Regions from separate parts of the Bacillus aquiflavi genome, predicted to be linked through region 1. Evidence: a T-box and tRNA genes for the amino acid it is inferred to sense, from the RefSeq annotation. Region 1 holds a T-box; the other holds one or more tRNA genes.
What was found. The T-box of region 1 lies ahead of trpS (tryptophan--tRNA ligase). A T-box ahead of a tRNA ligase gene usually reads a tRNA of that ligase, here a tRNA-Trp.

Region 1 (3,822 bases):
TACTTTATCTGAATCCCAATAGTTTTCATTCTTTTTAAGAATCACTTTATCACTATGAGACCATTCTACTAATTTGAAAGGTCCGTTAGATGTAAAGTTTTCTCCAGCATCTGTATGCCAATCTGGATTATTTTCAGCAATTGCTTTATTTACCGGATAGTAAGTGTAAAAAGCTGTTAACTCTGTGAAAAAAGGAGTAGGGTTTTCTAACGTAACTTCTAATGTTTTATCATCTAATGCTTTTATCCCTACTTCATCAAGTGAACCACCCTTAAGATTAGCAGCTTCAGCACCTTTTATATAGTAAAGCTGGTATGCATATTCTGCACCATTGTTCGGGTCTAACACCCATTTCCATGCATATTCAAAGTCTTGAGCTGTAACAGGATCACCATTTGACCATTTAGTGTCCCGTAAAGTAAATGTATAAACTAATTGATCATCTGATACATCAATTTTTTTTGCCATCGCTTCTTCAGGTTTACCATCTTTATTAATCCGTGTTAAACCTTCAAAAGCTTGCAATAAAACTGCACCAGATGTAGAATCTTTCGCTAAGCCAGGATTTAATGTTGGCGGCTCAGTGTTAATATTAATTGCTAATTCTTGTTCCGCATTTGATTTTGCTTTATCCTTTTTATCTGCCTTATCGCCATCAGCATTTCCTCCGCCGCAAGCAGCTAAGAACACGCTAAAGACGAGCAACATACTAAAAAGGAGAGAAAACCTCTTTTTCACGCTGTTACCCCCCAAAATTTTTTCCCAAACGGTTCCTTATCCGTCCATTCAATTAAGTCAACTGTACACACTAAATGTATAAAATAATCAGTTAATTTTAAATGAATAAGCAAATTTAATTTTTATTCAGTATGGTCAAAATTTATATTCACTAGTTTATATTGTACAGCTACTTTGACAACAATAATGACAGAATTTTAATAGTCCGTTTGTAAAACTTATTATAAATATTTTAAAAATTTATTGCAAGCACGATTATTATTTAAATAAATATATTTTTTATAAGAATTTTTCTGAAATTATAAACAAAAACAACTTATTTAGAAGGGGCTTTTAATTCTTTTTCTTAGTTTAACTGCTTATAATAATATAACAATTTTTTACTAAAAATAAAAGGTTTTGTTTTTCTAGTATTGTAATTTAATTTAATTAAATCCATTTATTTAGTTTTTATTACAAATGTAAACATTTGATTTTTAAAACCCTTGCTTTTACATGTTTTTTATTATATTTTATTTATAAACTAAATGATCTTTTTCTAATGGCGTTAAAGAAAGAATAGTACATTCGTTTTGAGTTTTAGAGAGTCTTGCGGCTGGTGAAAGCAGATATTCAGGGCGAGTGGAATGGACTTTCTAGCCCTAGAAGGGAAATGGTTATGATGAATCAAATTATCTTCTAGCGTTATCCTTACGTTACAGAGGCTCTAACTTTAATATATAGTTAGTAATAAGTGACTCTTGTGAGTAATTAGGGTGGCACCGCGAACCATTCGTCCCTATTTTTTGTGGATGAGTGGTTTTTCATTTTTAAGGAGGAAATGACTATGAAAACGATATTCTCTGGAATCCAGCCAAGTGGAACGATAACACTCGGCAACTATATCGGAGCAATGAAACAGTTTACTGAATTACAGCATGAATATAATTGTTATTTTTGTATTGTTGATCAGCATGCAATCACTGTTCCGCAAGATCGTCTCGTATTGCGGAAAAATACGCGTGGATTAGCAGCCCTCTATTTAGCTGTAGGGATCGATCCAAATGCAGCGACGCTTTTTATTCAATCGGAAGTACCTGCACATGCTCAAGCTGCTTGGATGATGCAATGTATTTCTTATATTGGCGAACTTGAACGAATGACACAATTTAAAGACAAATCGGCAGGAAAGGACACGATCTCTGCTGGATTGCTCACATATCCGCCGTTAATGGCCGCTGATATATTACTGTACAATACAGACCTTGTTCCTGTAGGTGAAGATCAAAAACAACATCTTGAATTAACGAGAGATTTAGCAGAGCGCTTTAACAAAAAATATAATGATATTTTTACAATTCCAGAAATTCGCCTTCCAAAAGTGGGCGCTCGGATTATGTCACTGCAAACACCTACGAAAAAAAAGAGTAAATCTGATCCGAATCCTAAAGGGGTGATCACACTTCTTGATGATCCAAAACAAATTGAAAAGAAAATAAAAAGTGCAATAACCGATTCAGAAGGTATTGTAAAGTATGATGTTAATCATAAGCCAGGAATTTCAAACTTGCTATCAATTTATTCTATTCTTAGCAACACACCAATTGAAGATTTAGAAAAACAATATGAGGGAAAAGGATATGGACAATTTAAAACAGATTTAGCGGATGTTGTTGTTCAAGCATTAGCTCCTATCCAAACAAAATATTATGATTTAATGGAATCAAGTAAATTAGATGATATTTTAGATGAAGGAGCGGAAAAAGCAGCAAAAGTTGCGAATAAAATGCTTAAAAAAATGGAAAACGCTATGGGATTAGGACGAAAACGCCGTTAACAACTATATAATAAGACTAACAAAAATAGGGATTGAATCCTGTTTATGCAGGGCTCAACCCTTTTCGTTTTTGCCTACCTTCGTTTGTTCTTGCCAATCTAAATGCCAAGCACGAAGAAGAAGCGATAAAACTTGTCGTTCATGAGTTTGTTTATCAACAGGATAAGGAGCGCAGCAATATCTAAGCAAATACCCTCAGGCTATTTGAAAACGCTTGTCAGTCAAGGCACGAAGCACGAGGCGGAAGCGAATAGAACAGGAGTTCATGAGCTTACAACGAAGTGCAAGTAACGATGATTGCGAGCGTTTGTCAACAGGCTGAGGAGCTGACTAATATGTCAGCTCCCCTCATTTACCTTCGAACCATTTTCAATTTCCCAAAGCTTCTCAAAAAACGGTTGTCCTTTAATGATATTTTCACAAAAATGAATATGCCTGCTTGTCCAACCCTCTCTTGTTTCCGCTAGCAGCTGTTCCCAAGCTTCTTCAAAAGACAACTGTTGAATATCAGCATATCGTACTGGACACCATTCTGTATACCAGTACCTTACTTCTGCGACATTTTTAGATGAATAAAGCTGATCTAATGCCATAAATAGCAATTGTTTTAACTGTCGCTCTTTTCTTGTTAATCCGTTCATTAATTCAGGTTCAGGCGATAAAATATGATGACTCTTCTTTTCATTTTTAAACTTGTTGCCGTAGTCGATGGTTTCTTGATTTTCTAACATTTCATATACAAGTTGTTCCTGTCTTGGAATGAGTCTGCTTTTTCGAATCGGGATGTTGTACCCGATTGTATCGACTGCCAGTATACCTGCTCCGTCCGACACAACAACACAATACTCTAGCTGAATTCGTTCATGGTTTTTTCGTAAAAAAGCCTTTTTATAAATGTCATTTAGTAACTGCTGTGGCAGTTCGGAAAGGTTGTTTTCAATATAATTGAATAAACTTGAATGAATTTTTAATAACGGAACTTGGTCTAGTAATTCAACACCGTCATCCTTTCTCCATTCATGAAAGTGGCATATGTTATAGCCATTTTCTTCTCCTTCAAACCAATTTACCCATACGTCATGTAAGTACAGCATTTCAACCCCTCACTTCACAACTGTCTGTTAACAAACAGTATAGGCAGTTGCAAGCAAATTTATTCCATTAGGAGTACAAATTTGGCAGTATATACATTTATTTTTTGTTATTTACAAAAATACTTGCCCAGATGATCAATAATCCTACAGGTAAGGCGATACATTCTGGTCGAG
Region 2 (3,822 bases), 280 kb from region 1:
ATTCTATTTACTAAAGGAATTTGGTGTCCAAGAAAAGTTTATTCATGATCGAATTAGAGAAATAATTAGACCTTTAAGAAAAAGTAATAACATTCAGAAAGCCCATGAAAATAAAAGATATGATTAAATAACGGTTCAATCTGAATCCCAGGTAATTTAAAATTTCAACCGTGACCTCACCAATCGTTTCATCCATACATAAACTCCATCGATTCTTTTAACTTATTTTTTTATGACTGAAAAAATTTCTGAGTTACATATTAATAATTTGTTCATTTGTGGTTAAATTATGTGCTTTTCCTTAGAGTTGTTGCTAAAACTTCAAGATACTTTGTTAATGTAAAATCCCTCTCGGGATTGGAGCATTAATCCTTCTCTGCAGAGCAATACAGTGATAAGGAGAATACCAAAATCAGTCATTTTATAGAAAGGATTTATAAAGTAACGTTAAGCACCTCCAATCTCGGCTTTTTTAATGATCCCTTACTTCTTCATTATAGAAGAAAACTTTCATTCGTGATCTTTAGACATATTGATTATTTTAATTAAAAATCTATATTAACTAGAATTACCTTAGCTCGCGGCGCTCGGCCCCCCCCAAAAAAAGCTTACAAGCCGCGTCAAATGAAAGCGTATTGAATTCTAACGGCTCAATTGCAATATCAATTTCTCGACTGCTTAGACGATTATTTCTGCGAGTAGACAAAAAAATCGCCTCCCTTCGTTTTATTGAAGGAAAGCGACTCGTTACACGACCATTTATCGCACGTTTAACACAAAAAGGCGACGTTCTAACGGTTAAATTTCCGCTAAAACGTCGACATAACTGCGTTTTTTAAATACCGGTGGCCGGGATCGAACCGGCACTCCGTAAGGAACACGATTTTGAGTCGTGCGCGTCTGCCAATTCCGCCACACCGGCTCGGTACTATAAAAATAAAATCTAAAAATTAATAATGCCGAGAACCGGAATCGAACCGGTACGGTAGTCACCTACCGCAGGATTTTAAGTCCTGTGCGTCTGCCTGTTCCGCCACCCCGGCGAATCTATATAGGTCGTCCAAATTCATTTCAAAAATATGGAGGCGGCAACCGGATTTGAACCGGTGATAAAGGTTTTGCAGACCTCTGCCTTACCACTTGGCTATGCCGCCACATTGGAGCGGAAGACGGGGTTCGAACCCGCGACCCCCACCTTGGCAAGGTGGTGTTCTACCACTGAACTACTTCCGCAAGCTGGGCCAGCTGGATTCGAACCAACGCATCACGGAGTCAAAGTCCGTTGCCTTACCGCTTGGCTATGGCCCAATAATATTTAATTATATAATAAAATGTCAAGTTGTAAAGGGCGACTAGTGGGAATCGAACCCACGATGTCGGAGCCACAATCCGATGCGTTAACCACTTCGCCATAGCCGCCATAATATTGGCAGGGGTAGTAGGAATCGAACCCACACTGGAGGTTTTGGAGACCTCTGTTCTACCGTTAAACTATACCCCTAGATGGTGGAGGGGGACGGATTCGAACCGCCGAACCCTAAGGGAGCGGATTTACAGTCCGCCGCGTTTAGCCACTTCGCTACCCCTCCATAATTTATGCATAATCTTGAAAATGGTGCCGGCCAGAGGACTTGAACCCCCAACCTACTGATTACAAGTCAGTTGCTCTACCAATTGAGCTAGGCCGGCTCCAAATGGTGGCTCGGGACGGAATCGAACCGCCGACACAAGGATTTTCAGTCCTTTGCTCTACCGACTGAGCTACCGAGCCTATGTATATAATAATAATGGCGGTCCCGACGGGAATCGAACCCGCGATCTCCTGCGTGACAGGCAGGCATGTTAACCGCTACACCACGGGACCATGTTTAATATTTTATTGCGGGGGCAGGATTTTAACCTACGACCTTCGGGTTATGAGCCCGACGAGCTACCAGACTGCTCCACCCCGCGACGATATAATACTCACATAAGATATAAGATAATTCATTAGCATCTCATGGTGGAGGATGACGGGATCGAACCGCCGACCCCTTGCTTGTAAGGCAAGTGCTCTCCCAGCTGAGCTAATCCTCCATATAGATGGTGACCCGTACGGGATTCGAACCCGTGTTACCGCCGTGAAAGGGCGGTGTCTTAACCACTTGACCAACGGGCCATTGTTCTTCAATGGCGGAGAGCAAGGGATTTGAACCCTTGAGACAGCGTTAACCGTCTACACGATTTCCAATCGTGCTCCTTCGGCCACTCGGACAGCTCTCCTAATGGCTCCGCAGGCAGGATTCGAACCTGCGACCGTTCGGTTAACAGCCGAATGCTCTACCACTGAGCTACTGCGGAATATATCCGCCCGGCAACGTCCTACTCTCGCAGAGGGATGCCCTCTACTACCATTGGCGCTGAGAAGCTTAACTTCCGTGTTCGGAATGGGAACGGGTGTGACCTTCTCGCCATCGCCACCGGACAAGGAAATAATGAGACATATACTATTATAAACTTTTTTAAAATTTTTTCAAGTATAATTTTTATTCTCTCAAAACTAGATAATGTGAAGAAGATATAAGAAAGAAAGTATCATGTTTATTTGGTTAAGTGCTCGCTCGATTAGTATCTGTCAGCTTCACGTGTCGCCACGCTTCCACCTCAGACCTATCAACCTGATCATCTTTCAGGGAGCTCAAATGGGAAATCTCATCTTGAGGGGGGCTTCATGCTTAGATGCTTTCAGCACTTATCCCTTCCGCACGTAGCTACCCAGCTATGCCTTTGGCAAGACAACTGGTACACCAGCGGTGCGTCCATCCCGGTCCTCTCGTACTAAGGACAGCTCCTCTCAAATTTCCTACGCCCACGACGGATAGGGACCGAACTGTCTCACGACGTTCTGAACCCAGCTCGCGTACCGCTTTAATGGGCGAACAGCCCAACCCTTGGGACCGACTACAGCCCCAGGATGCGATGAGCCGACATCGAGGTGCCAAACCTCCCCGTCGATGTGGACTCTTGGGGGAGATAAGCCTGTTATCCCCGGGGTAGCTTTTATCCGTTGAGCGATGGCCCTTCCATGCGGAACCACCGGATCACTAAGCCCGACTTTCGTCCCTGCTCGACTTGTAAGTCTCGCAGTCAAGCTCCCTTGTGCCTTTACACTCTGCGAATGATTTCCAACCATTCTGAGGGAACCTTTGGGCGCCTCCGTTACCTTTTAGGAGGCGACCGCCCCAGTCAAACTGCCTGCCTGACACTGTCTCCCGCCCCGATAAGGGGCGCAGGTTAGAATTTCAGTACAACAAGGGTAGTATCCCACCGACGCCTCCACGTAAGCTAGCGCTCACGTTTCCACGGCTCCTACCTATTCTGTACAAGCTGCACCAAAATTCAATATCAGGCTAACAGTAAAGCTCCACGGGGTCTTTCCGTCCTGTCGCGGGTAACCTGCATCTTCACAGGTACTATAATTTCACCGAGTCTCTCGTTGAGACAGTGCCCAGATCGTTGCGCCTTTCGTGCGGGTCGGAACTTACCCGACAAGGAATTTCGCTACCTTAGGACCGTTATAGTTACGGCCGCCGTTTACTGGGGCTTCGGTTCACACCTTCAGCGATTGCTTAAGCGCTCCCCTTAACCTTCCAGCACCGGGCAGGCGTCAGCCCCTATACTTCGCCTTGCGGCTTCGCAGAGACCTGTGTTTTTGCTAAACAGTCGCCTGGGCCTATTCACTGCGGCTCTCTCGGGCTTGCACCCTATCAGAGCACCCCTTCTCCCGAAGTTACGGGGTCATTTTGCCGAGTTCCTTAACGAGAGTTCTCTCGATCACCTTAG

Region 2: it has a tRNA-Trp gene. The T-box ahead of trpS (tryptophan--tRNA ligase) is inferred to sense a tRNA for this amino acid. The anticodon was not compared.

Annotation. Positions count from the first base shown of each region.
Region 1 covers NZ_CP082780.1:807,670-811,491, reverse strand. Annotated here, with positions in the region: gene K6959_RS04105 (peptide ABC transporter substrate-binding protein) at 1-738, opposite strand, end outside; T-box leader at 1,277-1,521, shown strand; gene trpS (tryptophan--tRNA ligase) at 1,565-2,554, shown strand; gene K6959_RS04095 (YjbA family protein) at 2,893-3,648, opposite strand; gene K6959_RS04090 (YuzI family membrane protein) at 3,746-3,822, opposite strand, start outside.
Region 2 covers NZ_CP082780.1:529,000-532,821, reverse strand. Annotated here, with positions in the region: tRNA gene K6959_RS02780 (tRNA-Leu) at 841-922, opposite strand; tRNA gene K6959_RS02775 (tRNA-Leu) at 958-1,043, opposite strand; tRNA gene K6959_RS02770 (tRNA-Cys) at 1,081-1,154, opposite strand; tRNA gene K6959_RS02765 (tRNA-Gly) at 1,159-1,233, opposite strand; tRNA gene K6959_RS02760 (tRNA-Gln) at 1,237-1,308, opposite strand; tRNA gene K6959_RS02755 (tRNA-His) at 1,348-1,419, opposite strand; tRNA gene K6959_RS02750 (tRNA-Trp) at 1,428-1,501, opposite strand; tRNA gene K6959_RS02745 (tRNA-Tyr) at 1,505-1,589, opposite strand; tRNA gene K6959_RS02740 (tRNA-Thr) at 1,614-1,689, opposite strand; tRNA gene K6959_RS02735 (tRNA-Phe) at 1,696-1,771, opposite strand; tRNA gene K6959_RS02730 (tRNA-Asp) at 1,789-1,864, opposite strand; tRNA gene K6959_RS02725 (tRNA-Met) at 1,880-1,953, opposite strand; tRNA gene K6959_RS02720 (tRNA-Val) at 2,001-2,076, opposite strand; tRNA gene K6959_RS02715 (tRNA-Glu) at 2,084-2,158, opposite strand; tRNA gene K6959_RS02710 (tRNA-Ser) at 2,171-2,262, opposite strand; tRNA gene K6959_RS02705 (tRNA-Asn) at 2,266-2,340, opposite strand; rRNA gene rrf (5S ribosomal RNA) at 2,349-2,464, opposite strand; rRNA gene K6959_RS02695 (23S ribosomal RNA) at 2,585-3,822, opposite strand, start outside.